DNA from 4 places in the Bacillus seohaeanensis genome. Region 1 is predicted to be linked to each of the others. Evidence: riboswitches for the same ligand, from Rfam matches in the RefSeq annotation. Region 1 holds a riboswitch; each other region holds the start of a gene.
The links. A riboswitch is a leader RNA that binds a small molecule or an ion and turns the genes downstream of it on or off. The one in region 1 is predicted to bind S-adenosylmethionine.
Positions count from the first base shown of each region.

Region 2: it holds a riboswitch for S-adenosylmethionine, as region 1 does, so the genes downstream of both, ACFSUL_RS19935 (LLM class flavin-dependent oxidoreductase) here and ACFSUL_RS15685 (YezD family protein) in region 1, are expected to answer to the same signal.
Region 3: it holds a riboswitch for S-adenosylmethionine, as region 1 does, so the genes downstream of both, ACFSUL_RS03550 (hypothetical protein) here and ACFSUL_RS15685 (YezD family protein) in region 1, are expected to answer to the same signal.
Region 4: it holds a riboswitch for S-adenosylmethionine, as region 1 does, so the genes downstream of both, metK (methionine adenosyltransferase) here and ACFSUL_RS15685 (YezD family protein) in region 1, are expected to answer to the same signal.

Region 1 is NZ_JBHUMF010000031.1:467,536-475,902, reverse strand. Features, by position in the region: gene cobA (uroporphyrinogen-III C-methyltransferase) at 1-91, opposite strand, end outside; gene cysC (adenylyl-sulfate kinase) at 468-1,067, opposite strand; gene sat (sulfate adenylyltransferase) at 1,054-2,202, opposite strand; gene ACFSUL_RS15695 (inorganic phosphate transporter) at 2,225-3,277, opposite strand; gene ACFSUL_RS15690 (phosphoadenylyl-sulfate reductase) at 3,267-3,983, opposite strand; gene ACFSUL_RS15685 (YezD family protein) at 4,171-4,311, opposite strand; SAM riboswitch class I at 4,385-4,489, opposite strand; gene ACFSUL_RS15680 (NAD(P)H-dependent flavin oxidoreductase) at 4,727-5,800, opposite strand; gene ACFSUL_RS15675 (heavy-metal-associated domain-containing protein) at 5,935-6,144, shown strand; gene ACFSUL_RS15670 (S1 domain-containing RNA-binding protein) at 6,327-6,776, shown strand; gene ACFSUL_RS15665 (glycoside hydrolase family 18 protein) at 6,929-8,197, opposite strand.
Region 2 is NZ_JBHUMF010000033.1:23,217-31,583, forward strand. Features, by position in the region: gene ACFSUL_RS19920 (flavodoxin family protein) at 1-212, shown strand, start outside; gene ACFSUL_RS19925 (DUF3817 domain-containing protein) at 217-513, shown strand; gene ACFSUL_RS19930 (ATP-grasp domain-containing protein) at 904-1,860, opposite strand; gene ACFSUL_RS19935 (LLM class flavin-dependent oxidoreductase) at 2,055-3,104, opposite strand; SAM riboswitch class I at 3,212-3,315, opposite strand; gene ACFSUL_RS19940 (nitroreductase family protein) at 3,773-4,384, shown strand; gene nirB (nitrite reductase large subunit NirB) at 4,868-7,288, shown strand; gene nirD (nitrite reductase small subunit NirD) at 7,311-7,628, shown strand; gene ACFSUL_RS19955 (formate/nitrite transporter family protein) at 7,653-8,367, shown strand, end outside.
Region 3 is NZ_JBHUMF010000008.1:112,426-120,792, reverse strand. Features, by position in the region: gene ACFSUL_RS03560 (pyridoxal phosphate-dependent aminotransferase) at 137-1,312, opposite strand; gene ACFSUL_RS03555 (carbon-nitrogen family hydrolase) at 1,503-2,285, shown strand; SAM riboswitch class I at 2,360-2,514, shown strand; gene ACFSUL_RS03550 (hypothetical protein) at 2,633-3,070, shown strand; gene rluF (23S rRNA pseudouridine(2604) synthase RluF) at 3,212-3,919, shown strand; gene ACFSUL_RS03540 (methylated-DNA--[protein]-cysteine S-methyltransferase) at 4,038-4,496, opposite strand; gene ACFSUL_RS03535 (PAS domain S-box protein) at 4,527-6,683, opposite strand; gene ACFSUL_RS03530 (acyltransferase family protein) at 6,849-7,886, shown strand; gene ACFSUL_RS03525 (B12-binding domain-containing radical SAM protein) at 8,232-8,367, shown strand, end outside.
Region 4 is NZ_JBHUMF010000030.1:317,920-326,286, reverse strand. Features, by position in the region: gene ACFSUL_RS13080 (hydrolase) at 1-174, shown strand, start outside; gene ACFSUL_RS13075 (DUF6612 family protein) at 405-1,289, opposite strand; gene ytkD (RNA deprotection pyrophosphohydrolase) at 1,447-1,917, shown strand; gene ACFSUL_RS13065 (alpha/beta hydrolase family protein) at 1,999-2,781, shown strand; gene ACFSUL_RS13060 (DUF2584 domain-containing protein) at 2,977-3,219, shown strand; gene pckA (phosphoenolpyruvate carboxykinase (ATP)) at 3,344-4,933, opposite strand; SAM riboswitch class I at 5,422-5,540, shown strand; gene metK (methionine adenosyltransferase) at 5,810-7,009, shown strand; gene ACFSUL_RS13045 (gamma carbonic anhydrase) at 7,206-7,724, opposite strand; gene ACFSUL_RS13040 (alpha/beta hydrolase) at 7,978-8,367, shown strand, end outside.

The DNA.
Region 1 (8,367 bases):
TGACATCCGATGCTTGAATACATTTCATTGCTTTAATCGTTAAAAGGTCAGGATCACCAGGACCTGCCCCAACTATATAAACTTTTCCCATCTTAATTTCTCCTTTTTATTCAGTAAGGACAAATCCTGCTCCTTTTCTGATTTTTTTATCCAGGCTCTTTTCTCATAGATTGTTATTTTCACTTATAAATTTTCCCCATTGATTTCTGCTACGAGCACTTACTTTCCGCGGGGAGTCAAGTGCCCGTATCTCCAATAAATTCAAGAGGTCCAATTTAGTTTTCAGCTAAAAAGTAACACTCTTTACGAAAAGACCCTTCATCTAATATCGTGTCTTCCTATTCTGAAGGAAACAGAAATTTCTTTAATTTGATTCTTTCAACAAACTAAGTATTTAATATATTCAAAATATAACAAAAGTTAAATCTGTATTCCATTAAATTGGTCTGTTTCTAACTCGTTTTCCGTTATATCCAATTCTTCTTCTCCAAATGTTCCAAAATACTAGTCACACATTCTTGTAAATTACTAGTCTCCGTATTAATAGTGATTTCCGGATTCACTGGCTGCTCATATGGAGAGTCAATACCGGTGAATTGTTTAATTTCTCCATTTCGAGCTTTTTTATAAAGCCCTTTAGGATCCCTGTTTTCACATTCTTTTAACGAGCAATCCACATACACCTCTATAAATTCCTCTTTTTCCAGTAGATGACGGACTGTGTTTCGATCTTCTTTAAAGGGTGAAATAAATGCAGTGAGAACAATCGTTCCAGAATCAACAAATAATTTTGCAACTTCTCCAATTCGTCGAATATTTTCCTTGCGATCTTCTTCTGAAAACCCTAAGTCATTGTTGAGTCCATGACGAATGTTATCGCCATCCAACACATAATTAGCGGTGTTTCGATTATATAATTCTGTTGCGACTGCATTAGCAACAGTTGATTTCCCTGAACCGGACAATCCTGTAAACCAAAGAACAAAGCTATGATGTTTATTTTTCTGACGTCTTTCTATTTTTGAAACGGATGCATCATGCCATATAATATTTTCAGCCAATTCCATCACCTACTTTCTGTTTTAGTCCTTCAACAAGGACATCTACAACTTCTGGTCTGCTGAATGTAGAAGGAAGCGGGTCACCATTTCTCAACTTTTCCCTCACTTTTGTTCCACTTAAAATGACATGATCAGCTGCGTCGTGTGGGCAAGTCTTCTTCGATGCCATGTTTTCACACTTACTGCAATAAAAACTGTGTTCAAAGAATAATGGTTTAATCCCTAATTCTTCAGGAAGAAAGTTGCTAAATATTTTCTGTGCATCATATGTACCGTAATAGTTTCCTACACCGGCATGGTCTCTACCGATAATAATATGGGTACAACCATAATTTTTACGGACAATCGCATGAAAAACTGCTTCTTTCGGACCAGCATATCGCATCGCAGCTGGAAAAACACCAAGTCTTACTCTATCTTTTGGATAATAGTGATCAAGCAGTACTTTATAGCTTTTCATACGAATTGGTGCCGGTATATCATCTTTTTTCGTTTCCCCAACGAGCGGGTGCAGAAATAATCCATCAACTGTCTCTAATGCCGTTTTTTGAATATATTCATGTGCACGATGAACAGGGTTTCTAGTTTGGAAGCCAACAATTGTTTTCCAACCTTTCTCTGCAAAAAATTCTCGTGACTCAGATGGTTCTAAATATTCTGCCGGAAACGGTTTTTCTGTTTTCTTTGTAAGAGTAATCGGACCTCCTAAGTAAACTTCTCCTCGTTCAAAAAGTTTTTTGACTCCGGGATGTGCCCACTCATCCGTCTGATAAACGGAAACTGCTTCTTTCTCTTTGTCAGGGGTGAATTTGTCTGCGACTTCAATAAAGCCGTATGTTGTTCCTTTATTTGTTAATTTAACCTTGTCACCGATTTGAATGGAAGCTGCTTGATCCTCTGCAATCGGCAATGTAACCGGAATCGACCAGATCGTTCCATCTGCTAGTTTCATATTTTGAACAACAGAACGGTAGTCACTTTCCGTTAAAAATCCTATTAGGGGACTGAACGCCCCTATTCCTATCATTTCAAGATCGCTTAATGCAATTGAATCTAACTCAATAGAATTCCAGTTTTCTTGAATTGTTTCACTTGGGTTAAAACGATTGACTAAAATACCTCCGTGTGGTTTTAATGACATAAATATTTCTCCTCTCTCATTTTTATTTAGCTTGATAAACTTTTTTCTGTTTTGATGGAAACAGTCTGTAAATAGATGCCACTGCCACGGCAAGCAGGATTGCCCACATTAGTGAATTCGAAAAGACCCATGCCTGCACCAGTAACAGAGACAATAGAAAAGAAAAAAATGGTGAAACGAGCCATACCCGCAAAATTTGGTGAACAATTTTCTTTTTAAAAACAGTCGTACCGTCTTTGGCTAGGCCGACACCTAGAATGGAAGAAGTCGTAACTTGTGTCATTGGTATCGGTACTCCAACTATGGAACAGACAATTACTAGAGCCCCACCAGTACTAGAAATCATTAAACCGTCTATCTTACTTAAAGAAACTATTTTTTTACCGTTTGTCTCGAGTACTCTCCAACCAAGAAGGAGGACCCCAACAGCAACAAATATTCCTCCTATCCATTTTCCTTCTTCAATGGACCAGTATCCCGCTCCAACTATTGGCCCTACAGCATTTGCTACATTATTCATCCCTGCAGAAAATGCTTCAATAAATCCTGCAATAACAAGAAGCCACATTATCCATCCCGATTTTTCCCAATGGCTTTTCCGTCGTTCATATTTCTTGAAAAATCTTTTAAATAGATAAGCAAAAGTAAAGGCAATAACCGGAACAATAAACCAAAATGAAATAATTTGAAGCAACTGCAGCACATATAAGCTCTGTAGTGAAACTCCTACACCGACCACTGCCCCGACGGTTACTTCACTAGTTGATAAAGGAATACCTAAAAGATTTGCCAAAAACAGTGACAGAGTAGAAGAAAGTAATATAATGACAACAATTTTTATGGACAGTAAATCGGTAGAAATGATTCCTTTTCCGATTGTTTTTATTACTTCTCCGCCGCCTATTGTTGCACCGAGAAAAATGGCTATAGCACAAACAATTAATGCGACTCGAGCTTTTTTTATTGCTCCAGACCCATAGGCAATGCCAATAGCGGCGGCTGCTCCGCTTGCCCCAATATTAATGGCAAAAAAACAGCTAATGATAATCGCAAGCCACACCATACTATCTGCCACTTACATCTTCATGTAATCCGCATTCTAGCTTGCTTTGACCTTGCCATCTACCGGATCTAAAATCATCTTCTTTAATGGCAGGAACCGTGCAATGGGAACATCCAATACTTGGATATCCTTTATCATGCAAGACGTTATAATCAAGGTCTTTACGATGCGCATAGCGCCAAATATCTTTCCATGTCCAGTGAATAAGTGGGCAAATTTTTATATTTTTGAACTTATGGTCCCGATTAACAAAATTAGTATTTTGTCTTGTTGGAGATTGTTCTCTTCTTAATCCAGAAATCCATGCTTCTTTGGTTGATAAAATGTCCTGTAATGGAACTACTTTTCGAAGGTGACAGCATTGATTCGGATCACTTTTCCATAATTCTTTTCCGTATTGTTTTTCTTGTTCTTGCAGAGAAATCTTTGGTTCTACTAATTTAATCGATAATGTTGGATATCGTTTTTTTACTTTTTCAATAACATCGTACGTTTCTTGAAAATGAACATTGGTATCTAAGAAAAATATCGATGCATCCTGTTTGACACGAGAAATTAAATCGATTAAAACGATTCCCTCTATTCCAAAACTACATGCATAAATAATATCTTCTGATTTATACGAAGAGTAGGCCCATTCTAAAACGTCAAGAGCACCCTTCGTTTCGTTATCTGTTAAAAAGTTTTTTTCAATATCGCTTGATTGATAGGTAATCATACCCCAGAACCTCCTTCCTACTTCCTTTTTTCAGCAAAGGCCTCTAGCCAATAGCACTAGACAAACCGAAATGTGAAAGTGGCTTGCCTCTAGCCGATGGAACTAGACAATAAAAAAGAGGCAGTTTTAAACGAAAGAGTACTATCTCCTTCGATTAAAACCGCCTCTAGTTTCTCTAGTCAGCAAGTTACTTTAAACGTAATTTTTCATTCTTTTCTAGTTGAATAATCTTTCCATCTTGGATAACGAGCGTGATAGATCCGTATTTCATTGGCTCGAGCATCTTTTCTAGTCTGTCAATTGCTTCCTGGAAGTTGTTGTCAGTCATTCCTGCAGTCCTCCTAACCATGTAAAATAAAAAAACCTTCCCATTTGGAAAGACTGTAGGATAAAATATTCCTAACTTATCTTCCAAAATGGTTACCATTTTGCTGGATGTAGCACCTTGCTTTTAGCAGGTTGCCGGGCTTCGCAGGGCCAGTTCCCTCCGCCTCTCTGGATAAGTATGACTGTTATGTTTCCAAATTTTACACACAATTCAGTAAAAAGTCAACCCGAGTTTTTCGATAGGAATTAAATATTTTAAAAAAGGTTCTATTTTACTATTTTGGAAGGGTTTTCACAATGTGCTAATGGATAAAAGTGGGTATATAAGCATCATAACTCTGCGTTCAGAGTACTTGGAGCAGACAAAAAAATAGTAGTCGTATAAGTATTTCCCACTTACACGGCTACTACCTTTTTTACTTATTTAACAACTTTTCTGACTCACGAATTAATTCTTCCATCAATTCTGGAACGGAAAGTTTTTTAGCAAGCTGAGGACTTTGTCCAGACCAAAGCGACATATACTCTGGATTATTTCTTGCTTTGGAAGCACTCCTTATTTCTTTTGTTAACGTATTTTGAACAGGAAACGGCGGCAAGAAATGCTGTTTGTCTTGAAAGTCTTTTATAAATTTATTATTAATTCCTCTTGCCCATTTTCCTGAAAATGCTTTCGTCATCGTTGTGTTTTCTTCCGATGAATTTAGAATTGCTTCTTTGTGGATGGGATGAGCACCACTTTCATGACAAGTTAAAAAAGCTGTCCCCATCTGTACGCCCTCTGCACCTAAACATACAGAAGCAGCTATTCCCCTTCCATCCATTATTCCGCCTGCTGCAATTACTGGAATAGTCACACTGTCAGCTATTTGTGGAATTAAAGACATTAAACCAATCATTCCACTATCCTCATTTTCCTGAAAACTCCCGCGATGACCTCCAGCTTCACTTCCTTGCGCAACAATAGCATCGACACCCATTTTTTCATTAAATACAGCCTCTTGTACGGTTGTAGCAGTGCCAATAATCGTTATTCCCTGTTCTTTTAATAAGGTGAGAATTTCTTTGGGTGGAAGTCCGAAAGTAAAAGAAACGATAGAAACTCTCTCTTCAATAAGAACATTGATTTGATCATGAAACATTTTTCTTGCCTTTTCTCCAGGCATAACCTCAGGGTTATATGTTTCTAATGAAAATAATGAGCGATAAGGTTCTAATAACTTGTAACCATCTAGCATCTCCTTTTCTGTACAGTAAAACTCATTTGGAACGAACAGGTTTACGGCAAATTTTCGTTGTGTTCGTTTCTTGATGTCTTTTATTTGATTCTGGAGCTGTGAAGGCGTCATATAACCAGCTCCAACCATCCCTAGCCCTCCATTATCCGATACAGCTGAAACTAGTTCTGAAGTTGTTATCCCCCCTGCCATTGGTGCTTGAAGAATGGGATATTGAATGCCTAATATATTTGTTAATTCTTTTTTCCACAATCGAAAAAACCTCCTGTAAGATGTGTTTACATTCCTATTCTCCAAATACCAAAAAAATCCTCTACATTAGGATAACTTTTTGTCTAGAGGGTATTAATAATGGTAGTTATGTTACTTAAAAGGAGGAAAAGTTTTTGGATAATACAACGTTCTATGTAAAGGAAGCTACTAATGAAGAATGTATAAGGACATTAGAAACGATTCTATCTGGAATAGATGGGGTAGACCGCGCACTCGTCGATGTAGAGGATGGGGAGGTAAAAATCGACTTTCATTCCTCCCAAGTTACGCTCGATGAGTTAAAAGCAAAAATTTCTCAGCATGGATTACATGTTAGAGAATAGCAAACATGTAACATACTCATATCGTTAGCGCTCGACTATTGAGTATGCGTTTAGATGCTGATGAAAAAAGGACTGAAAGTAGTCGATACTTTAATATGTAGTGTTAACACACTCCAATTGATATTGTTTTTTTTATTTGTTATAATGAGTTGTTTTTAACAATACTTTAGGGGGAACTTTTTTTGTCAATCGAAGTAGGCAGTAAGGTACAAGGTAAAGTAACAGGCATCACTAATTTTGGAGCATTCGTAGAATTACCTGGAGGCACAACAGGTCTTGTGCATATTAGTGAAGTAGCGGACAGCTATGTAAAAGACGTCAATGACCATCTCAAAATCGGAGATCAAATTGAAGTAAAAGTGATTAGTGAGAAAGACGGAAAAACGGCCTTGTCCATTAAAAAAGCTATAGATAAACCTGAAGGACGAACCTCTTCTTATTCTCAACGCCCGCAACGTCAGGGAAGAGATACTAGAAATTCCAAGGACTTCCGTTCAAAAAGTAATTTCAAACCAAAGGAAAGTTTTGAAGATAAAATGGCTCGTTTCTTAAAAACTAGTGAAGAAAATTTATCTACTCTCAAACGTAGTACTGAAACAAAACGAGGCGGTAGAGGCGGAAGACGCGGATAAGCTGTTGCATTTTTTATATTTTATAAAATAGACAAAGGAAAGCCTTGAGTAATTCGGCTTTCCTTTTTGTTGTGATTAAAATAACAAAAAGACCGTTTTAAAAGGATGGAAATGCCCCTACCTCTCCTACCAAAAGATGAGACCCTTTGTCATTATTCTTTACTGATAATAAGATTCTCTGAGACAAACCGCCAATTTTGCGGAAAAGGTAAACTTATTTGCCAATAGGTGGTTCCAAGTAGGTTATATATATCTAGTAACTTGTATTTTTCTTGAAAACTTCGAATGTCTTCAAACCAGACGATATGGTTTTCACCTGCTTTCCAATAGTGATAAAAAGGTGAAGCAGCATTAGTATCGTATTGAATAATGCTTCCCGATTGAATAGCTAAATTTTGCGCATTTAATACAGAGCGAGCAGACGTTGTATTTTCTGGTACCTTCCAATCATACCCGTACAGAGGGAAAGAAACTTGTAGTTTGTTAGGATCAATTAAGCTTGTAGCAAACCTTATTACTTGTTCCATCCACCAGATTGGTGAAATCGGGTTTGGAGGACCAGTAGGATAGCCATAATCAATTGTCATAACAGCGACTATGTCAGCGACGTTCCCAATTTCTTCATAGTCATAAGCACCAATAATTGGGTTTGAAGGTATGTCTTCTGTCTTAGCATGAACATTAACATGAAGAAGTAATGAACCTAATCGTTGTTTTAATTCATATAAGAAAACAACAAAGTTTGCTCTTTGTAGAGGTGGAATAAATTCAAAATCAATACTGACGCCACCATACCCCTTCTCCATAATAAAATGTAAGAGACTATCAATAAAATTACGTCTAAATACGGGTTCCTTTAGCACATTACCAATTAATTCTGGATTAAAATCTTCATCCGTGTAATTTCTAACCATGAGCAGCGGTGTAACATCCCATTGTTTACTTGCTGAAAGAATATTATCGTCATCAGTTTGTATGTAGACGTATCCCTCTTCTGTGAATGAATAGGCTGCAACTGCAATATACGTTAGATTATTAGCTATTCCCTCAAGGGTTGAAGTATACGATACGCCTGGATTCGGAACGATAAAACCGAGTGTTTTCAATACATTTTTATTTGGAGATGGAATGACTAGTACACTGCCTACTGTAAGTTGGGACGGATTTAGTCCTGGGTTCGCATCGTATAGTTGAAATGGGGATGTATTAAATTGTTGAGCTAACTTATTAATAGTGTCACCCGCTTTAATTTTATAATATCTCATTGAAAGATGTTGATCGGGTATATAAAGACTAAGGCCTGGGGTAAGTCGGTCTATAGTTGGTAAACCATTCACTGCACGAATTGTTTCAACGGGAGCACCATAAATTTGAGATATATTCCAAAGCGTTTCCCCTCTTTGCACAATATGAATTGCCATTTTCTCCACACCTTTTCTCTTCTTTCTATCATTTTATGGGAAGAACAAAGGAAGTTAGTACAGAAAAGCAGATTTATTATAGTGCAAAGCAAAAAAGCCAAGAGGACAGCTTGGCTTTTTCACTCTTACTTATTATTTAAAAAGTATCAGTAAAAAGTATCGTCACGCCA
Region 2 (8,367 bases), on a different contig from region 1:
AAAAAATGAGTCAGAAAAAAGCATATGTCGTAATTTGTGGTGGCGACCAAGCTAAAGTAAAAGGTCTACCACTTATTATGCAATTTAAATACATTTTTGATTTTGTCGGAACGGAATTTGGCGGATACGTTATTGGTCAAGCAAGTAAACCGGAAGATATCCATAAGGACGCACACGCATTAGAGCAAGCTAAATCTTTATTAGAGGTGTAAAACAATGAAACGATCGCCCATTTCATATTTTAGAATTTCAGGATTTATCGAAGGGATCTCTCTATTAATCTTATTATTTATCGCCATGCCACTGAAATATTTTGCTGGATTACCAGAAGTAGTGACAGTTGTCGGTTCGCTACACGGATTCTTCTTTGTTCTCTATATCCTTATTACTGGCTTTACAACATTAAAGGTCAAATGGCATCTTGGTTGGCCAATCGCAGCCGTCATCGTTGCCTTTATTCCATTCGGAAACTTTATCCTAGACTGGAGATTAAAAAAGACAGAACTAGCTTAAAAGAAAAGTGGTAGCGGCTTGGTCAGCTCCGACTAGCATAAGACGAGCATCCAGAAAAGGCGCTTTTTGCCTTTTTGGGGATGCTTGACTTATGACCTCGAGGAGCTAGCCGCTGGAACTAGACAAAGAAAAGTGATAGCGGCTCGGTCAGCTCCGACAAGCATAAGACGATCATCCCAAAAAGGCGCTTTTTGCCTTTTGGGGGTGCTTGGCTTATGACCTCGAGGAGCTAGCCGCTAGAACTAGACAAAGAAAAGTGGTAGCGGCTCGTCCTGAGGTGACAAGCTATTTTGAACCAGATCCTTCTATCTATATCCTATAACTGCAAAACCATACAAATAAGCCACTATCCATCCAAGGACAGTGGCTTTTATTTACATTTAACCTGTACTAACTATTTACCTTAGCTTTTCCACGGACTTTTTCCAGTTGACTGCCAAGATACTTTGCTAATTCCTGCATGCCAAACTTCCCGTATTTTTCTTCTGCTTCACTATTGTAGTTTGTGTTCGTATTAATATCATACGTAAATATTTCGCCCTCTTCATTGCGGATAAATTCAATTCCCGCAACCTTAACGCCATTATTTTTTAAGAAATTCTCATATTGAGAGATAATACCTTCTGAAAAGTCAGCAATAATTTGGAACTTCGGTTGCTCTTGCTGTTCCCCTACAGGACAAAATAGATCGTCAATTCGGCATGCGTCCGCTGGGCAAAGCTCAAATCCTTCCGATGTATCTACCCTTACTGCATATACAAACTTCCCACCAACAAATTCACAGCGAGTAATAGATGAATCGGGTGAAGTAATATACTCCTGAATGAGCGTTGTTCCGTCTACCGGTTCTTCAAATTCTGGTCCATTCACATACTGTTCTAAAGCTTCAATAGAATGGAACAACTGAACACCTAATCCTTTTCCAGCGCGATTATGCTTTGTAATAAAGGAAGGTTTATTCAATTTTTTTGCCGCTTCAATTATTTGTTCTTTCCCAACTGCTGCCAGTGTCTTAGGAGTTTTAATTCCTGCAGCCTCTAAAGCCATATATTGCTTCACTTTACTTAATTCTAATTTAAGTGCATCTGTTCCATTAATAACAAGACGGTTGTGTTGCTCTAACCAAGTAAGCACAGAATCCGTCAGCTCCGGTGAGTACCTATTCCCGCGTGTATGAGAAGAAGCACTCATTCTATTGTAAAATACTCCTTCAGGAGGTTTCTCATTTAAGTCGACGATCCCCTGTCCTAAAAACCACTCTTCATACGGTAATCCCTCTTCATCTAATCGTTTAGTAAGATGATTTGTCCATTCATTATTTTCATGGATAACATATATTTTACTCATAGCTTAAACCCCGTTTTATTTAAGATTTTTTCTCTGTAATGATAAAAGAAGGCTGTTTTCGTAAAGTTTATTGTTTGTGGGAAATGGACCGTTCCTTTCCACTCCCATTCACTCTGTGTTTTCAACTATTGTTAAAAGCAACACTCTTTTAGAAAACAGCCAAAAAGAAAAGCAGTTTTTAAAATTGCGATTCTTTAATTACTTACGACAGCGCGTTTAGCTTCAACTAGTGGCATAACGTCTCGTGAGAAACGTTCCATCTCTTCCAATTGAGGAGAAAATTGAAGAAGTAATAAATCAATTCCTGCACGTTCGTAAGCAATGATTTTATCTGCTACTTGTTCTGGTGTTCCAATTAGATTCGGACGTAAACCACGATTGGAAACAGAATAATCATAAAGCTTTACTTGCTGTTCTAATTGTGACTTTCCAACGAAGTCTTTATACCCTGAATAGGCGCTAGATTCTTTCACATCGGTAATACGATCAATCTCTGCTTGTGCTTCTTCTTCCGTATCGCGGCAAACAACATAGGCAGCCATACCAAATGATTGGAATGGTGTTTTTCCAGCCTGCTCGCGTCGTTCCTTCATATCCTTTACTTTTGTTTCTATTTCTTCTACCGTTCCCCCATGCATAACATACGCATCACATTTTTCTACAATTGTTTGCTTTCCTCTTGGACTTTCACCACCTGCATATAAAACAGGATTTGGCTTTTGAATTGGTTTAGGTGATAGATGAGCATTCTCTGCATTATAAAACTTTCCATTATAAGAAAACTGTTCTTCTTCCCATAGACCTTTTAAAACATCAATAAATTCCTCTGTACGGTCATAGCGCTCGTCATGTTCCGTAAATGCACCACCATATTGGCGTGCTTCTCCTTCCCACCAAGCAGAAACAACATTAAGTGTAAAACGACCATTACTTATATTATCAATATTCGCAGCCATTTTAGCCGTCACTGCTGGATTATGAAAAGCGGGACGGACTGCTGCCATGATTTCGATTTTCTCTGTAACTGCTGCAAGTGCCGCAGCCGTAGACCATGCTTCTAATGATGGACTCTCTGGTCCTTTTATATCATTAAGATACAATTCGGCAATCAGCGTCGTATCATATCCCCATTTTTCTGCTGATTGGATTACTTCTTTTGCGTATTCGAAAGTTGGTGGCATTTTCTCGTCTTCTACATTCCTTAACCACCCACCAAATATTGGTAACCAAAATCCGTATTTCATATTTAACTCATCTCCCTAAATTAACTAAGTGGTGAAACAATGAGGTAATTTTTAATAAATGGTATTAAAAAAACCTCTTCAGATAAGAAGAAGTTTGTTAGTATCCTCTCTTATCTTTCAGAACCAAATGCTCTGCTGGAATTAGCACCAATCTATTACTATTGGTTGCTGGGCTTCATCGGGCCAGTCCCTCTGCCTCTCTCGATAAGAATATTCAGTTATTTTCTTTCTTAGTAATCCTACTATAGAAGTTGGTTTTATGTCAAATATAAAGTAAAGCTTTAGTAAGTGCGGAATTTTTTCTTTATTTACATGCAAGAAAGCGCTCTTTAAGAAGCGCTAATTTCTGGTAGTTGTTGATCAATATTTTTAAAACGATTAGATCCTCCAAATAATACTTTTATAATGACTCCTGTGCAGCACTGCTTATAATAGAAAACCTGCTTCCTACTTAGGACAAAAGTTAATACAAAACATTTGATTATTCATTGAACATATTACTTGACTTAAATAAAAGGGGAAATTATAGTTGTCATTGTTTTCTACTTACAAAGGGAAACTTAGAAGTAACATACAAAAATATAGTATATTTATTCTCATGGCACTACGCGATCATTATCAAGTTGACACGTAGCTGTTGTGAACTTTACAACTAGGAGGTTACCATAATGACTGATTTTTTTAATATAGCAAGAGAAAGACGTTCTACAAAAGTGTACGACCCTAACTTAGAAATTCCTCGTGAAGAACTTCTAGAAATTCTTGAAGTTGCCGGAAGAGCTCCCTCTGCTTGGAATCTGCAGCATTGGCAGTTTTTAGTTTTTGATAATAAAGAATTACAACAAAGACTTCTACCAATCACTTTTAATCAACAACAATTTGCTGATGCTTCTGCAGTTGTAGCAATCTTAGGTGACCTTGAAGCGAACAAAAATACGGACAAAGTCTTTGACCCTTCCATTGAAAGAGGCGAAATGACTCCAGAGTTAAAAGAAATTTTAAGAGGACAAATTGAGGGTGCCTACAGACGTAAAGAATACCCAAGAGATGCAGCTTTCTTAAATGCTTCATTAGCTGCTATGCAACTTATGCTTGCAGCGAAAGCAAAAGGCTGGGATTCATGCCCTGTCGGTGGATTTGACCCAGCTAAATTAATGGAAGAATTCAATGTATCTGATCGGTATATACCGGTTATGCTTATTACGATTGGGAAACCGTTAAAAGAAGCACGTAAAACAGATCGTCTTGACATCCATGATTTAATTACTTGGGCGAAATAAAGTAAAACTTCAATCAGTAAGTTTTTTCCATCTCTACTGACAGTTAGTTGAACCAATTTGGCATTTACGGGGTAATTATTCTAACTTAAAAAGCTACATTGTAGAGCACAATGCTCTACAATGTAGCTTTTTTATATTTGTTCATTATATTTCTCCATTAATTAGCGAGTCACTCCCTTTATTTTTAAAATCAAACAAGGAAACATACATATTTCAAACATTTTAACCTTAAGATTGTTGCTTTTAACAACGTTTAAAAGCATAGAGCGAATCGGAATGGTCCATTACCCACAAACAAAAAATTTTACGAAAACAAACCTTCAAGAAAAATGTAATGGTATAAAAAATAACATAGCTAGCTAAATAACAAAAAAGCCTGTTAGAGTTTCTTACATAAACAATGAAACCACCCAAAATGTTCAGTATTATCTAAATTATCGATCAGATAAATGATACTATGTAAAATAATTTTGGGAGGTAGGAATGATTAAACAAAAACTTGTCCTTATAGGAAATGGTATGGCAGGCATTCGTTGTATTGAAGAGATTCTAAAAATTAATCCCCGTGGCTTTGATATAACCGTTTTTGGAAGCGAACCACATCCGAATTATAATCGAATTCTTTTATCTAAGGTACTGCAAGGTGATACAACAATTGACGATATAACATTAAACGACTGGAACTGGTACAAAACAAATAACATTCAATTATGCGTCGGAGAAGAAGTTATAAAAATTGATAAAGAAAATCAAGTTGTTTATTCAAATAAGAATCGAAGCGTTTCCTACGACAAATTAATTATTGCAACTGGGTCTATTCCATTTATCCTTCCCATCCCAGGGGCTAACAAAAAAGGAGTTACTGCTTTTCGAGATATTAAAGACTGTGAAACAATGTTGGATTACTCAGAAAATCATAAGAAGGCTGTCGTCATTGGTGGAGGTTTATTAGGACTGGAAGCTGCAAGAGGCCTTTTAAACTTAGGTATGCAAGTAGACGTCGTCCATATAGGTGATTATTTAATGGAGAAACAATTAGACAAAACAGCTGGGACGTTATTACAAAAAAATCTTGAAAAACAAGGAATGAACTTTTTATTAAAAAAACAAACGGTGGAAATCATCGGAGAAGATTCTGTTGAAGGAATTAGATTTAGCGATGGAAGTGAAGTAAAAACGGATTTAGTAGTAATGGCCGTCGGTATAAAACCGAACGCATTACTAGCTGAAAAAAATGGAATTCGTATGAACCGCGGAATTTTAGTCAACGATTACTTAGAAACAGACACTCCGAACATTTATGCAGTGGGTGAGTGTGCTGAGCATCGTAAAGTTGTTTATGGATTAGTCGCTCCTCTTTATGAACAAGGTAAAGTCTTAGCAAAACGGATATGTGGAATAAGTACAGATGGTTATCAAGGATCCGTTTTGTCTACTCAATTAAAGGTTTCAGGTGTAGACGTTTTTTCCGCCGGTCAATTCAGGGAAGATAACGAAACAAAATCATATCAAGTATATGATGAGTGGAATAATTCCTATAAAAAAATCTTAATACGCGATGAAAAAATTGTAGGCGCCGTATTATTTGGAAATACAAGCGAAGGAAATAAATTACTCCGTTACATCAACCAAGAAGCGAACTTTTCTGAATATACGAATCAATTTACTGTTTCTGATGCAGATTCAAAAGAAAACTTTGCAGCAATAATGGCGGATGATGAGCTCATTTGTGGATGTAATGGCGTAACGAAGGAAGAAGTTGTTAAAGCAATTTCTTCAAAAGGCCTAAAAACTGTTGAAGAAATTAAAGGGTGTACGAATGCATCAAGGTCATGTGGCGGATGTAAACCACTAGTTTCTGATTTATTAGCCCACACTTTAGGAGATGAGTTTGATCAGAGCGAACAAAAGCAGGCAATTTGTACTTGTACAACATTGTCCCGTGATGAAGTCGTGCAGGAAATTAAGGATAAGCAATTAACACATTTACGTGAAGTCATGAGTGTTTTAGGGTGGAAAGATGAAGAAGGTTGCTCCAAGTGCAGACCTGCATTGAATTACTACTTAGGCATGGTTCATCCAGAAAAATACGTAGACGAACGCGAATCAAGATATGTGAATGAACGACTTCATGCAAATATTCAAAAGGATGGAACCTATTCGGTTGTTCCAAGAATGTATGGTGGAGTAACTAATGCTGCGGAGTTAAGGAAAATAGCAAATGTGGCTGACAAATACGCAGTACCCCTTATCAAAATTACCGGTGGTCAACGTGTTGATTTACTCGGAATAAAAAAAGAAGATTTACCAAAAATGTGGGAAGATCTTGATATGCCATCTGGATACGCATATGGGAAATCAACTAGAACAGTGAAAACCTGTGTCGGTGAAAACTTCTGTCGTTTTGGAACACAAGATTCCATAGGAATGGGGATTGCACTAGAGAAAAAATTTGAGCGGTTAAACACCCCTCATAAAGTGAAAATGGCTGTCTCAGCATGTCCGCGAAACTGTGCCGAATCGGGAATAAAAGATCTTGGTGTTGTTGGTGTAGAAGGTTCATGGGAGCTTTACATTGGAGGAAACGGTGGAACACATTTAAGAGCTGGTGACCTTTTAATAAAAGTAAAAACAAAAGAAGAAGTATTGGAGTTCACAGGAGCCTACTTACAGTACTATAGAGAAACCGCTAATTACCTTGAACGTACTTCCGAATGGGTAGAGCGGATCGGATTAAACCATATCCAATCTATTCTTAAAAATAAGTCGTATCGAAATGAATTAAATGAGCGTATAGAGCAAGCATTATCAGGGGTAAAGGACCCTTGGAAAGAAGCAATTGAAAGTAAAACTATTCAAAAAGAACTTTATTCAAACGTATTAGTTCCTGTAGATACAAAATAACTTACACGGGGGAATAAAAAAAATGAAGCATACGGTTACGCGAACGAAAGTTACCACAGTCGCTGAATTGTCTGAAAAACTCGGAAAAAGAGTTCAAATAGGCCCTTATGAAATTGCTTTATTTAAATTATCTAATGGAAGTGTTCGAGCAATTGAAAATCGTTGTCCACATAAAGGTGGAGTACTGTCAGAAGGAATGATTAGTGAAAACTCAGTATTTTGCCCTATGCATGATTGGAAAATTAATCTAGATAACGGAAAGGTCCATGAACCGGATATTGGATGCGTTAAAACATATCAAGTAGAAGTCATAAATGATGAAGTTTATATAATCCTGTGAAAATTCCCTATTAGGAGTGATTTGATGGCATTTGTTAAACCTGATCAAGTTTTAAAGAATATGATTCAAGTGGGTGCACAAAAGTCAAGGTTATCAGTAAAAGACCTATTAATTAGAGGTGGCTTATCCGGGGCATTACTCGGATTTGCCACAACTCTTGCCTTCACGGCTGAAATTCAGTCGGATATGGGGATTTTAGGTGCCATCCTTTTCCCAGCAGGCTTTGTCATTATCATTCTACTCGGATTAGAACTTGTAACAGGAAATTTCGCGTTAATTCCAACCGCCGTATTACATAAACAAACAACTATACAAAAGATGTTATCGAACTGGTTTTGGGTGATAATAGGACATTTAATAGGTTGTGGGTTATATGCTTTATTATTTATCCTGTCCGAAACTAAGTTAGGGCAAGTATCAGACAGTATTATGATTGAAAAACTCATCGCTGTTTCTGAAGCGAAAACGATAGGATATGCAAGCCTCGGAACAGAAGGTCTTGTTGTTGTATTTATTAAAGCAATGCTATGTAATTGGATGGTAACCCTTGGCGCTGTCATGGCGATGACAGCAAAGTCTACGATTGGCAAAATAGCAGCAATGTGGCTACCAGTAATGACCTTCTTTGCACAAGGGTTTGAGCATGCTGTTGTTAATATGTTTGTCATCCCTGCAGGTATGATGCTTGGAGCAAATGTTTCTATGTTTGATTGGTGGTATTGGAACCAATTCCCCGTCA
Region 3 (8,367 bases), on a different contig from region 1:
TCTCTAGACGCTAGAACTAGACATAGAGTACTCCCATAAAACTATTATTTACATACAAATTTTTATCTTTTCCAATAAAAAAAGGTCCGTCCCTCGTCGCTTTAACGCAGTGAGGGACGGACCTTTGACTTACTTTCTATTTAAATAATCCTAAATCTTTTATTCTATTGATTGCTTCTCTTAGTCTGTCTAAATCAGTCAATAAACCTACTCTTACATAGCCCTCTCCGTATTCTCCAAATCCAATTCCAGGTGCTACGACAACTTTTGCTTTTTCAAGTAAGTAGTCGGAAAATTCTACAGAGGTAAAGGAATCTGGGACCTTTAACCAAGCAAAAAACGACCCTTTAGGTGCTGTTACATCCCAACCAATTTCTTGTAGCCCTTCTATTAACACATTTCTGCGTTCTTCATATGTATCTCTAAGTTCCAAAACACATCTTTGCGAGTCTGTTAAAGCGGTAATAGCAGCATCTTGAACGGCACCGAAAATACTTACATATAAGTGATCCTGAAGTAAATTGATAGCCTCTATTACACTTTGATTCCCTACAGCAAAACCGACTCTCCACCCAGCCATATTATAGGTTTTAGATAGTGTGTAAATTTCTATACCAACATCCTTAGCACCTTCTGCTTGTAGAAAACTAATTGGCGTATTTCCATCAAAACCGATAGACCCGTAAGCAAAATCATGCACAACACAAATATCGTTTCGCTTCGCTAATTCAACTGTTTCTTCAAAAAATCTCTGCGAAGCAGTTGCTCCCGTTGGGTTATTTGGATAGTTTAAAAACATTAGTTTTGCTTTTTCCAATGTTTCTTTTTCTAAATCACTATACACAGGTAAAAAATGATGCTCTTCCTTCAACGGCATCGTTTCCATTTGCGCACCAGCGAGCGTAACACCTGACCAATAATCGGGATATCCTGGATCCGGGACAAGTACAGTATCCCCCCTGTCTAATAAACATAGTGGAAGTTCCACTAACCCTGCTTTACCACCGAAAAGTATTGCAACTTCCGTGTTAGGATTGACTTCTACTTCATACTCTCTCTTATAAAAGTTAGCTACAGCCTCTTTAAATTCTTGCTTTCCTCTAAATGGAGAATACTTGTGATTAACTGGAGAAGTTGCTGCCTCTTGCAAACTTTCGACAATATGCGAAGGGGTCGGTTGATCTGGATTTCCTTGTCCTAAATTAATAACATCATGCCCCTCTTCCGTAACTTTCTCCACTTTCGCTGCTAAAGATGCAAAAAATTGTTGAGGCAGAGACTTCAACAAATCTGATTGATTAAATGTTTTCATTTTTACCACCTGCCAGACGATTATTAATTTTTCTGTTTTACCTTTCACCAAAATCCCTTTCGAATGCGCGTAGGACAATTAACAATATTCTTAATTATTTTACTTTAAATTTCTAGTCACAAATGATATAACGGAAACGAAAGAATGTAAAGTAAAAATTTTTCGAAAATGATAACGAGGGGGAACTAATATGGGAATGAAGATTGCTATTGCACAAATAGATATTGCTTTTGGTGCACCAGACAAAAATAAAATTCATGTGCAAGAATGGCTAAAAAAGGCTAGCGAACAAGGAGCAGAGCTTGTCGTTCTTCCTGAGTTATGGACGACGGGGTATGATTTAACAAGAATCGACGAGATAAGTGACCTAGGAGGAGAAAATAGTATTAAATTTTTGAAGAAACTTGTAGCGGAACATCAAATTCATATTATCGGCGGATCCATTCCAGAAAAGACAAAAAACGGTGTAAAAAACACAATGATTACCATAAATAACCAAGGAGAACTAGTAAAAAAATATTCAAAACTACATCTTTTCAAGCTTATGGATGAGCACCACTATTTGTTACCAGGAGAAGAAGACGGGTTATTCACGCTCAACGACACGCAAATGGCAGGACTGATTTGCTATGATATCAGATTTCCAGAGTGGATTAGAAAACATGTAATAAATGGGGCAAGAGTAATTTTTGTTGTCGCTGAATGGCCACTAGCTAGGGTTGATCACTGGAGAACACTATTAAAAGCAAGAGCCATTGAAAACCAATGTTTTGTTATTGCCTGCAATAGGGTCGGTGCTGATCTAAATAATGAATTTGCAGGCCACTCTCTTATTATCGATCCATGGGGAGATATATTAGCTGAAGGTTCCGAACATGAGGAACTTATCCATGCAGAAATAGATTTCACAGAAGTAGAGAAAGTAAGAAAAAAGATACCTATTTTTCAAGATAGACGACCTTCCTTTTATTAAGCAGTAAAAGTTGACAATTAGAATAATTTGGGATATTATACATCTCAAGTAAAAATAAACAAACTAATATTTAACTCTTATCAAGAGCTGGCGGAGGGATTTGGCCCTATGATGCCCAGCAACCGACCGTAATACCGTTGTAAAACGGGGCGAACTACTCGCCTGGCATAGTCCACAGTAAGGCACGGTGCTAATTCCAACAGGAAGGATACTTTCTGGCAGATAAGAGGTGAGAAGCATATTGAACTTCAAGCCTCTTTCATCAGAAAGAGGCTTTTCTATGTGCACAAACCCACAATTGAAAAGCCTCCTATATAAAATACATATGCAAGTAAAGGAGTTATATCATGACACAAACACATACTATCCCGGAATCCCTAGCGTGGCATGAAGATCATTTAACTATTTTAAATCAACAAAAACTTCCTAATATAGAATACCTTCACCTTTATAAGATAGAGGACTTTTATGAAGCAATCGCATTATCAAAAGTGAACGAAGCTCCTGCAATGGAAATTACAGCAGCTTACGGCTTAGCGCTTGCTGCCAATGCTGTTGACACAGAAGACCCTCAAGAATTCGTAAAATATTTTCAAAGTTATAAAGACTATTTGGCATCTTCACGGCCTACTTCTGAAAACATATCCAGGGCTTTAAACAGGTTAGAAAAGATGGTGAGAAGAGCTACCTCCATTAACGAAGCAAAAACAGACCTATTGCACACAGCAATTCGTATTCATATTGAAGTTGAAGAATCATACAGGGAAATTTCATCAGGTCAATAAATAATGCCTACTCTCTCTAAAAGTAAATTTTCCGATTAACTTCCTCGCTCTAATTCAAATGAAGTCTTGAAAAGTTCTTGAAAATAAGGCGATAGTTGGGTATTCTAATAAAACAATCCTCAACTTAAAGGTGTGGTTATCATGCGAATTAATAAATATATTAGCGAGTCTGGAAAATCATCTAGACGCGGTGCAGATAAATTAATTAGTGAAGGAAGAGTCACGATAAACGGAAAAGTTGCAAAAATAGGTGCCCAAGTCGAGCCTGGGGACGATGTCCAAGTAAGTGGGAACCCAATCCGGATGGCAAGAAATAATGTCTATATTGCCTTAAATAAACCTGTAGGCATTACCAGCACAACGGAGAAAAATGTTAAGGGAAATATTGTTGATTTAGTCAATCATCCATTAAGAATATATAATATTGGACGATTAGATAAAGATTCAGACGGCTTAATACTCCTCACGAACGATGGAGATATTGTAAACGAAATTTTGCGTGCCGAAAATAAGCATGAAAAAGAGTATATTGTTTCAGTAGATAAACCGATCACTCCTGAATTCTTAAAGGCGATGTCAGAGGGAGTAAAAATATTAGGTACAAAAACACTTCCTTGCGAAGTAATACAGTTATCAAAATTTGATTTTCAGATCACTTTAACACAGGGGTTAAATCGCCAAATTCGCCGTATGTGTGCTGAGCTAGGATACGACGTTTATAGACTGCAACGAACCCGAATCATGAATATTCATTTAGGAAACCTTCCCCTTGGACAGTGGAGAGATTTATCAAAGAAAGAACGCAATCAATTATTTAAAGAGCTAAACTACGAGCCAAAAGAGTGGTAAAAAAGAGGATTTAATCGTTAGCTGATTGGCTTGTAGTCAAAAGGGCTAAGCATATTTTAAATATGCTTAGCCCTTTACTTTTTACCAAAAAAGAGTAACTGAAAAACGATACTCTATTCTACTTTTTTTCCAAACTAAGCAGTATTTCTTTTTTATCCACCTGTTTCCCTGCGTAACCTGTAAGCTTTTTGTTTTTCCCTATAACCCGGTGGCATGGAATAATAATTGGAAATTTATTCGATTTATTTGCTTGCCCTACTGCTCGGACAGCTTTAGGGTTTTGGATCCTTTCTGCTACTTGTTGGTAAGACAAGATGCCGCCGTATGGAATTGTTTTCAACACTTCCCAAACCTGTTTTTGAAAGGCTGTCCCTTTTATATGCAAGGGAAGATCAAATTCTTTTCGTTGCCCCGAAAAAAATTCATCTAGCTGTTTTTTAGTTTCTATTAGTATCGGATTCTCACTTTCTTCAGTAACGTTATTTGTTACGAACTCGACTCTAATTAAGCCAGTGTCATCTGCACTGATCTCTAAGTTTCCAACAGGACTGTCTATTATTATAGTATCTTGAGGCAAACTATTAGCTCCTTCCCTATAAGCGCGAATTTACTTGACTGGTAAGTATAAATGAAATGTTGTTCCTTTTCCTACTTCACTTTCTACCTTCACTCTTCCATTATGCTCTTTTATTATATTGTAACTTACCATAAGTCCTAATCCAGTTCCCCGTTCTTTCGTCGTATAAAAAGGCTCCCCAAGCTTTTTCAGTTTGTCCCTTGGGATTCCTATTCCCTGATCTCTGATCAAGATATGAATCATATTTTCATCCGTTTTTTCCATGTAGATAGAATTAACTCCACCTTCTGGCATTACTTCAATCGCATTTTTTATGATGTTGATAAATACCTGTTTTAATTGATTCGGTTCAGCAATAATAAGTGGTAGGTCCTTCTGATAATGCTGATCAAATTGGACATTATGCATCATAGCCTGTGCATTAAGTAGTTCGACTGTATCCCTCATAATCTTCTCAAGGTTCGTTTCCTGGTATTGGATTGCTTGTGGCTTTGCCAGGATTAAAAACTCGGTAATAATCGTTTCAATTCTTTGCAGTTCTGACTTTATTACATTAAAGTACATATCATGTTTACTGTCTACACTGTTTTCAAGCAACTGAATAAATCCTTTTAACGCTGTCATCGGATTACGTATTTCATGGGCAATCCCTGCTGCTAGCTCCCCAACAACACTGAGTGTATCAGATTTTCTTAATTGTTCCTGCATTTCAACTTGTTCAGAGATATCTCTCATAACAGTCAAATTCAGATTAGAGAGTAGATTATACTTAGAAGAAAGCTCTATATACTGCGTCCTGTCATCGTCTAATTGAATGGCCCTCAGTAAACTTGCTTGTCCTTCCTCTTTCAACCTAACTAGATAATCTCGGTAATCCTTTTCTTCCTCTGAGCTGATATTGAGTATCTCCCTAATATCTTTTCCAATTAATTGATCCTTTTCCAATCCTAAAATATCACTTGCAACTGGATTCGCATAAACAACGACATAATTATGATTAGTAAGTAGCATGCCATCTAACGTACCTTCAAAGATTTTTCTAAACCTTTCCTCGCTTTCTCTCAACTCTTTTTCCATTTGATAACGTTCGCTTACGTTTCGGAAAATTGTCATGTTATATCCATCACCAGAATGAAGTTTAGAAGTGAACTCTAAATGTTTTAATTGATTATTCGGCATTAGGAATAAAATTTCATCCCGAACGGCTCCTTTATTTTTCAATTCCTCCATCACAGTATCAAACTTTTGTTGCTCTAATGGGTAAACAAAGTCTTTGATTTTCTTTGTTAATATTTCTGACAGTGAACATTCAAACGTCTTTAATGCTGACTGATTGGCTTTTAATACTCTACCATCATGATCCCAAAGGACGATAGCATCGATCGCTTCATCAAATAAATCCTTAAATAATTCCTCACTTCTTTTTAATTGCATTTCTATTTTTCTTTTTTCCGTAACATCTCGCAGAATCGCCATATGCAGTTTATGATGTACATCTGGACTTGTCGTAAATTCGACAATAGAAACACCGTTTGTGTGCTGAATCGGTATTTCTCCCCTAGCTCTGCGATTATTATCCAATAATTCTTGAACCTTCTCAATCTTATATACAAAGTTCTCTGGTATGAACGATCGAATATCACGCTTCAACAAATCTTTTTTTTCCATATCTACTTGCTTACAAAAGGCAGCATTCACATCGTTAATTTTCCCTTTAGAATCAAATAAAATGATACTTTCTGCAGCTTGTTGAAAAATATTAGACAACATATGTAATGACATTTGTTCGTTCCGTTCTTTTTCTCTCTGCTTTGTAACATCTTTGAAGTATACAAAGGTATTGGAAGAATGTGTAGATCTTTTCATAATTAATTCTACATGAATGATTTCGTTTTTTGCTGTATTCATTAATGTTTCGTCTTCTAACTGTTCTCCTGTTCGAAATACTGATTTGTAATGAGAGAGGATGGGTGACGGAACAGCCGAAAAGAATTGGATAAATGATTGACCATATATAGTATCCTTCGTTAGACCTAAACAAGCACAGGCTATTTCATTGCAATAAACAACATTCAACTCTGCATTCACGATTAACACTGGAATAGGAGAAGCACTGCAAATCTCACGTTCAATCATATTTACTTCATCCTTAACCTCTTTCATTTCAAGTTCACTTCCATTTGTCATTCCTAGTCCCCCTAACAGATTAAAGCCTTTCTTTAGACCCATTTATCAAATTAAATCGTATGTCTCAATTTTTTTTTGGTGATAATTAACAATGTAATAAACGGTTCAATCATTGTATTCTTGGGTATGTATCCTATAATGAATTTTTATAAAGTTGGTGAAACTATGAAACATCGTGATAGTTATTTCGATAACGCTAAATTTATATTGATTTTTCTAGTTGTGTTTGGACATTTAATTCGATCCTACATTGAGAGCGATCCATTTATCCTTTCATTGTATAAAACTATCTATACTTTTCATATGCCCGCATTTATATTAGTATCCGGTTTCTTTGCTAAAGGAATCATGAAACAAGGGTATATTGGAAATTTGGCAAAAAAATTGATTTTACCGTATATTATGTTTCAGATTATTTATACCGTTTTTTATTATTTTCAAGACCACCAATCGACCTTTATAATGGATCCCTTTGATCCACATTGGTCTCTTTGGTTCCTAATTAGCTTATTCTGCTGGAATGCCTTACTATATATCTTCATTAAATGGTTTAAATTAAAACCACTATATGGACTCTGTATCGCATTCAGCATTGGACTTCTTATCGGGTTTGCTGATGAAATATCAAATTATTTAAGTTTATCAAGAACATTTGTATTTTTCCCTTTATTTTTGTTAGGGTATTACATGAAAAAGGAACACTTTGACTATTTCAAAACAGGAAAGGCCCGCTTAATCGCTAGTATTGCCTTTTTGCTTGTTTTTCTTGGAATGTATTTTATGCCAGAATTCTCCGATAAGTGGCTACTTGGATCAAAACCGTATGAAGAGCTTGGAGGTGAAAATATAATCAGTCTTGGAATGAGAGCCATTGTTTATACCCTAAACATATTAATGGTCTTTGGCTTCTTTACATTCGTTCCGCAAAGACGTCAGCTTTTTACCAAGTGGGGGAAAAATACCCTATACGTATATTTATTACATGGATTTATCATTCGAACATTTCGCGGTAGTGAGCTCGAAAGTACGATTGATCCTAAACAATCGCTTGTGGTTCTCTTAATTGTTTCGCTAATGATCACAATGCTCTTCTCAACAAAAATTCTTACTAGTATAACCCAGCCACTAATAGAGTTAAAGTCGACAAAATTAAAGTCATTTTTAACTAAAAAAGATACACACAAAAACATAACCGAACATTAAAAACCAACAAGGGGCTGACACATTTCATTGAGGTCAGTCCCTTCCATTTACCCTGCATAAGTTTTATCATAAGTTAATAATTCGTACCATATTGATAAAATCCTTCCTATATTTACAATTAATTTTCACCATTTTTTTCACCCGGACAATCTATCTAGCATGTTAAATGCGATAGTTATTTTTCCATAACTTTTGGAGCACCCTTTTAAAGGAAGTTTTTCATCATTGAGCTTTTGAACAAGCTTCGTTAGAATATAACATGTTATATTTTTTACTGAATGTCATGTAATGCTAATATGTGGGGGCTTTTCTGCATCCCACCAGAAGACGAGGAGTATAGAAATGATGAAAGTTGTATTAAGTACTTTAAATGCCAAGTTTATTCATACAAACTTAGCATTGCGTAATTTAAAATCGTATGCAGAACCAGAGTACAGTAGTGAAATTGCGGAGTATACGATTAAAGACCCCGCAATGAATA
Region 4 (8,367 bases), on a different contig from region 1:
CATTCCGTTAGTTGGCAGAACTTCTTTCGTGCTCATGTACCATATAAAGAATATCATCATGATTGGGAGAACCATGCTTATGATCGTAATTTAGTACAAGTGTATAAAATGATTCACGATCTTGGTGATACTGAATCGAAAAAATTCATAGATGAAATGGGCATTTTAGATTAGAGCATCCTAACATGAGAGAATAGATTCAGAAGTGAAATTATCTCCGTTATAAACAAAGGTTGTTTTTGTAGGATTTTTTGTTTGTGGACAATGAATCGTTCCTTTCCGCTCCACTTTATATTTTCAGCTGTTGTTAAAAGCCACAATCTTATAGAAAACAACCTAAATAAAAGAGATTGCCAGCAATTAAATTGCTGGCAATCTCTTCTACTAGTTACATCAGTAGTTTGTTAAAGGGAAATTTCTTCAGCTGTTTCTACTATTTCTTTTGGTACTTTAATTTCATTTACTTTATTAAATTGATCAAAGTCGCTCTCTAAAGTTGTTTTTGTTTTCATTTCATTGTCTTCAATTTTCATCGTCATATCCATCACAGAGTTAAGCTTTGTCGTGTAGAAGGTATCTTTGCTAATAAAAATTTCATATTGTACTTTATCAAATTGCATGTTTTGTAGTATTTCCTCTTGTCCTTGTAACATTTCTGGCATTACTTCTTTCATCGTACTTTCCAGAAGCTCATTAAATTTATCACCTTCTGCATCTAACGTTAAAATGTAGTGGTTGTCATCTTGTTCGAATGTGAAATCATCCATAAATGGTTCAAGATCTTTTAATTGCTGAGACGGATCTGTTTGTGCGTTAGACATTTGAAGAATTTGTTCAGAGTATTCTTTCGGCATTTTTACCCACTTATTCTGCATGTTATCCTTCATAAAAAAGCCGTCTTCGGTTAAGTAGCTTTCCGTTTCCATGTTTTCCATTGGCCCTGTTGCACCATCGGCAACCATGCTCATATCCATTTTTTGATGGATAGCAAGTGGTTCCATCACCATAGTTGAATCAATGGCAGATTCCATTTCTATAGTTCCTTCTTCACCTGGCATTGTCATCTCTTGATTCATTTTCATACTAGAGTGCATGCTCTTCAAATTTTCAGTGGCTTTAGCAGACTTTTCATACACTTCTTTTAATGTAAGCTCTGCCTTCTTTTCTTCTGTTTTTGTTTTTTTCTCTCCAGAATTCGAGTCATCCGATACAGGGGCTGCGGTTTGATTACACGCTGCTAAGAACAATACTAATACGAATGATATTAGTGGTAACAATAGTTTTTTCATATAAGCACTCCTCACATTTTTGTTTCCACCTAATAATACGTTAAATGGGGTTTGTTAGTTTCGAATTTTTGGAAAATGATAAAAAAGACCTAGGAAAGCGGAAGGGATGAAGAAGAGGGGATTCATCGGTATAATGAAAAGTGAATGAGGTGTTGCAATGTATCGGTTTATTGATCAGAATGGACTCAAGATTGAATTATCTTTTGAAAAAAATTCCTTCCTAGAACAATCGGCACATGTTCTTGTTTTGAGCCAATATGAAGGGAAGTGGCTTTTCACCTTTCATAAAAAAAGAGGTTTAGAGTTTCCTGGGGGTAAGGTCGAAAAAGGGGAAACATTAGAGGAAGCAGCGATCAGAGAGACATTTGAAGAAACAGGTGGGGTTATTTCCGGACTTCAGTTTATTGGAGAATATAAAGTATATGACAGTCCACCTTTTATTAAAACCATTTTTTTTGCTGACATTGGGCAGATAAAAGTGAAGGACTCTTATTTAGAAACCTATGGTCCTCGGTTGTGGCGAGGGGATTTACTTTCCATAAAAGATGATCCGAAATTTAGCTTTATTATGAAAGATGATGTGGTTACGATGACAGTGAATTATTTGAGGGATGAGGGTATTATATAAAATAGATTGTTTGCTAAAATAGGTTATGTACCGAGAGAAAATGTGTGAATATCTATGATGCGTCTTTGAAAGGAAGAGAATATGCAAAACGGGAAAATAATAAAAAAAGTCCCATTTCCGTCACCTAATCCCCATGTAGAGTTGTATGAGGTAGTATACTTTTCGGAAGGGTTGGCTGTGAAGGGGATGCTAGCCGAACCAAAAAACAATAAAGTGTATGACGGTTTTCTCTATTTAAGAGGAGGCATAAAAGGAGTGGGCATGGTTAGACCTGCTCGAATTGCTCAATTTGCTCAAGAGGGTTTCATTGTTTTTGCACCATATTATCGCGGGAATTTAGGAGGTCAAGGCCAGGAAGACTTCGCTGGCGATGATCGTTGGGATGCTTTTTCAGGATTCGAATTATTAAAAGATTACCAAAGAGTTCATCCGAAGAGAATACATGTATTTGGATTCTCTAGAGGTGGAGTAATGGCACTATTAACTGGTATACATAAACAAGATGCTACCTCTATTGTGACGTGGGGAGGAGTATCTGATATGTTTTTGACATATGAAGAAAGAAAAGATTTACGGAGAATGATGAAAAGAGTCATAGGAAGTCCGAATAAGTATCCTGAAAGATATGAGTGGAGAACACCGCTTTATCATATAGATAGAATCCAAGCTCCAGTACTTATCATTCACGGTGAAGAGGATCAAAATGTTTCTATTGAGCATGGAAAACGTCTTGAAAAGCGGTTAGAGGAGCTTAATAAAGCGGTAGAGACTAAGTATTTTAAAGGATTTACACATTACTTTCCGCCGGCAACAAATCGTGAAATAGTGGTGATGCTTTGTGAATGGATGAAGCGTCAGAGATAAAGTTCAAACCCTAAGGACTAGGGGAGGAAACTGAAGATAGAAATTTTTATTAATATAGGTTCAGGAAATGATTGGGAAAAGCTGGGGATGATCCAAAACGAAAGAAAAAGGATCTAGATTTAAAATTATTGATTTAGACAGAAAAAATCGCAAATGCGACAGAAATTTGATTTTAAAAAGTTAGGGGAAAAAATAATGGGAATGGGTCTTGAATTAAATACAATGATTGTTACGAAAGGAAACGAATTAAGAAAAGAGGAGAATCTCTTTGAACTAAAAAAAGCTGGGTATCGTCTTTATCCAATGCATATCCCCACCGAAGTAAGAAAGACAAAAGATGCTGAATCGAGCGGATATGCTACAATTGAAAAATTGGAATGGGAACAGGAGACGACAACTATTTTCTATCGGTTAATATCATTGAATTCGACAAATTAATAGTAAAATATGGTTTAAACGGAGAGGTGAAAGTGCTAGGAGGCACTTTCACTTTTCTATGAAAAAAGAGGTTGACTATAGTGTGAAGCACTATAAGTCAACCTCTTGATGTAAGATTCATAATCTATCGCACAGTTGGTCCGCCTTTTTCTCCAATTTCTTCTGCAACCTGGGAAAATTTATTGAAATTTTCATTGAACTTATGTGCAAGTTCTTTTGCTTTGCTTTCGTAAGCATTTTCGTCAGACCAAGTTTTACGTGGTTGTAAAACTTCATCAGGTACACCAGGAACATGTACAGGGATATCGAGACCGAAGACGTCATCCTTTACTGTCTCTACGTTACTTAATTCACCTTCCAATGCTGCTTGAACCATTGCGCGAGTAAAGGAGAGTTTCATACGGTTTCCAACACCATATTCTCCTCCAGTCCAACCTGTGTTAACAAGGAAGACTTGTGCGTTATGTTCATCAATTTTCTTTCCAAGCATCTCTGCATAGCGTGTTGCAGGAAGTGGAAGGAATGGAGAACCAAAGCAAGTAGAGAACGTTGCTTCTGGTGATGTAACTCCGCGTTCTGTACCAGCAAGTTTAGATGTATACCCACTTAAGAAGTGGTACATTGCTTGTTCTTTCGTTAATTTGCTTATTGGAGGCAATACTCCAAATGCATCGGCTGTTAGAAAAATAATTGTATTTGGATGCCCGGCAATACTAGGAACAATAATATTGTCAATTGCTTGAATCGGGTAGGCAGCGCGAGTATTTTCAGTTAAGGAATTATCTTCATAATCAGGTGTTCTGCTTTCTTCATCTAGGACAACATTTTCAAGAACAGAACCAAATCGGATAGCATCATAGATTTGTGGTTCCTTCTCCCTTGTTAAACCAATACATTTTGCGTAACAGCCACCTTCAATATTAAAAACGCCATTTGGTGACCAACCATGCTCATCGTCACCAATTAATCGGCGGTTGGGATCAGCTGATAGTGTTGTTTTACCTGTACCAGACAACCCGAAGAAAAGAGCGACGTCACCTTCACGACCAACATTTGCTGAACAATGCATTGGAAGGATATCAGATTCAGGGAGCATATAATTCATAACCGAGAAAATGGACTTCTTCATTTCCCCTGCATACTCTGTTCCACCAATTAAAACAACCCGTCGTTCAAATGAAACAATGATGAATGTTTCAGAATGGGTACCGTCTACTGCTGGATCAGCTTTAAAGTTTGGAGCTGATATAATTGTAAACGCTGATTTATGATCCACCAATTCATCTTCATTCGGACGAATAAACAATTGATGAGCGAAAAGGTTATGCCAAGCGTATTCGTTTATCACTTGAAGAGGCATTCTGTGTTTGTGATCTGCTCCTGCAAAACCTTTGAAAACGAAAACCTCGTCTTTTTCTTTTAAATATTGGATTACTTTGTCATGTAGTTTATCAAAAGATTCTTGAGAGATTGGTTGATTAACAGAACCCCAATCAATTTTTTCTTTTGTTGAGGGTTCTTCTACAATAAATTTATCTTTAGGCGAACGCCCTGTATATTTACCAGTCTCGGCACGAACAGCACCAGAAGAAGTTAATACGCCTTCATTGCGATTTAATACTTTTTCCACCAATCGTGGGACCGAAAGCTGATGTTGAATATTTTGACCGTTTAGTAATTCCATTAATTCATTAGACATACTCACTGAATTCATTCGAACCCTTCCTTTTATCATTATTTAAGGTTTTTACCCTAGTGAAGATAATGTTTAAGAAATAATTAAGAAAGATCAATTACACTTGGAATTAAAACCTTACCCTTTGTTTTCTTGATAATTAGTATAACACAATCAACTTATTAGTCTATACTATTTATTTATTTTTATAATATGTTATATTTTTGTCACAATTAATGTGAAAGAATCTTAGAGAATTGCCTTATTTCCTGCTATATGAAGAAGTTGTTTGTGAATTTTATTAATCAAAACCAATTATAATATGGAGAATTCTAAAATTTTACTACTATAGAAGTACTGTTCATATTATAAAAAAACCTTTTTTATCGTTTCGTAATTGTTTTGGATGAATTAGTCTATTTTAGAAACGGTAACTGATTATTTTCGTTAGTATAAACGACTAATCTTATTTATATATTTATTGACACGTGTTGACAAAGAAGTTATTATTGTACCTTGAACGGATACTCTTATCCCGAGCTGGTGGAGGGAAGCAGACCCTATGAAACCCAGCAACCTGCTCCAGTATCATTTCCGAGCGAAGGTGCTAAACTGAGGCAAGGTTTTTTACCTTGAACGATAAGAGTGAAAGGCTCGGCTATGTAGTGAAACCTTTCCTCTACTTTTAAGGGAAAGGTTTTTTCTATTTTACTAGAAATTTTAATAATTCCCTTTCCCCTTGACCTATTAGCAATTATAGGATGAAAGACAAAGCAAAATAATCATGTAAAACTGTCATTTTTAAGTTTTATTTTATAAAAAGCTCCTGTTTACTTCATACTATTTAGGGAATGAGTACCGTATCCAATTATCGGTTAGGAATCCTAACGATTACCTACTTAAGGAGGAACCTTAATGTCTACTAAAAGACGACTGTTTACATCTGAGTCTGTTACAGAAGGACACCCAGATAAAATTTGTGACCAAATTTCTGATTCAATTCTTGATGCTATTTTACAAAAAGATCCTAATGCACGTGTTGCGTGTGAAACATCTGTTACAACAGGCCTTGTATTAGTATCAGGTGAAATTACAACTAACACGTACGTAGATATTCCGAAGACTGTTCGTGAAACGATTCGCGGAATTGGCTATACTCGTGCCAAATACGGTTTTGATGCCGATACATGTGCAGTTTTAACATCTATTGATGAGCAATCTGCTGACATTGCTGCAGGAGTTGACCAAGCTCTTGAAGCTCGTGAAGGTCAAATGACAGATGAAGAAATTGATGCAATTGGTGCTGGTGACCAAGGATTAATGTTTGGCTTTGCATGTAACGAAACAAAAGAACTTATGCCTCTACCTATATCTTTAGCACATAAAATTGCTCGCCGCTTAACAGAGGTACGCAAAGAAGAAATTCTTCCGTATCTACGTCCAGATGGAAAAACACAAGTTACAGTAGAGTATGATGAAAATGATAAGCCTGTTCGTATTGACACAATTGTTATTTCAACACAACATCATCCTGAAGTTTCATTAGAACAAATTCAACGTAATTTGAAGGAATTTGTTATTGATCCTGTAGTTCCAAAAGGACTTATTGATAGTGAAACAAAATACTTCATCAATCCAACAGGAAGGTTTGTTATCGGTGGACCTCAAGGAGATGCTGGTTTAACAGGACGTAAAATCATCGTAGATACATACGGTGGATATGCCCGCCACGGTGGTGGTGCATTCTCTGGTAAGGATGCAACGAAAGTAGACCGTTCCGCTGCATACGCTGCCCGTTATGTGGCAAAAAATATCGTTGCCGCTGAATTAGCAGAAAAATGTGAAGTGCAATTGGCTTATGCAATTGGTGTTGCGCAACCAGTTTCCATTTCCATTGATACATTCGGAACAGGTGCGGTGTCAGAAGATGTTCTAGTTGAAGTTGTTCGCAACAACTTTGATCTTCGTCCAGCTGGAATTATTAAGATGCTTGACCTTCGCCGTCCAATTTATAAACAAACGGCTGCTTACGGCCACTTTGGCAGAACGGATGTTGACCTCCCTTGGGAACGTACGGACAAGGCTGAGAGTTTAAAAGCAGAAGCAGCAAAATAATTATATTAATTAAGAAAGGAGACAGTATGAGTAATGTAAACTCTACTGTCTCCTTTCTTTTCTATTTATCCTGCATTAACGGGAAATAAAACTCTCATTAATGGAAGTTTTCCTTTATTTGAAACGGAATTTTTGTACTATAGCAGACTTTATGACTAAAATTTCACTGGAAAGGGTATTACAATGGTATCGGTTATTATTCCACTGGGGTGCTGTTTTTATAGTATTGGCCTTTTTCAGCATATTCTCGAGAAATCCGATTCAGCTCGCTAATATCATGTTTGTTAAGTTCCCTTACTACTTTAGCGGGGCGACCAAAGGCAAGTGTGTTAGGTGGTATCACTTTCCCTTGTGGTACTAAGCTACCTGCTCCGATAAAAGCGCCTTCACCAATTTCGGCGTTGTCCAGTATAATAGAACCCATACCAATAAGAGCTTTTTTTCTAATTTTACAGCTATGTAAAATAACCCCATGCCCGACTGTTACTTCATCTTCAAGGATAAGAGGATTATTGGGACTTTGGTGTAAAATGGAGTTATCTTGTATATTGACCTTTTTACCAATTTTCGTAGGAGCGACATCTCCGCGAATAACAGTGTTAAACCAGATGCTTGAATATTCATCTATTTCAACATCACCAGTTATCGTTACATAATCAGCTACAAATACACTGTCTGCAATTTTAGGTTTTTTGTCATAATAAGAATAGAGCATAATACTACCTCTTTCTGTGATTTTTATTATAATTAATGTTAGCAGATAATAGAGTATAATAGAATAATAAAAGTGGAAGCGGCTTGGTCAGACCCGACAAGCATAAGGCGGGCATCCCGGAAAGGCGGTGTTTGCCTTTATGGGATGATTGCCTTATGATCTCGAGGGTCTAGCCGCTGTAACTAGATAAATAAAAGTGGAAGCGGCTTGGTCAATGGAAAAGCTTTAACAGTAGAAAAAAGGAGGAAATGCCATGTGGAAGTGGGAAACGGATCAAGAGGCGAAAGCAGTTATCGTAATTGTACACGGGGCAATGGAACATCATGGGCGATATGGCTGGCTCATTGAAATGTGGCGTTCATCTGGATATCATGTCATTATGGGAGACCTACCTGGCCAAGGGATGACCTCACGTTCTGCAAGAGGTCATGTTGACAGTTTTGATGAATACATTATAGAAGTAAAAGATTGGATTCAAGCTGCTTACCAATTTGAACTCCCAGTTTTCTTGCTTGGGCATAGTATGGGAGGACTTATAGCTACAAGACTTTTGCAGGAGACACATATAAATCTTGCTGGTGTTGTTTTGTCTTCCCCGTGTTTAGGAATGCTTCACACTCCTTCTAAGGCTATGGACTTGTTG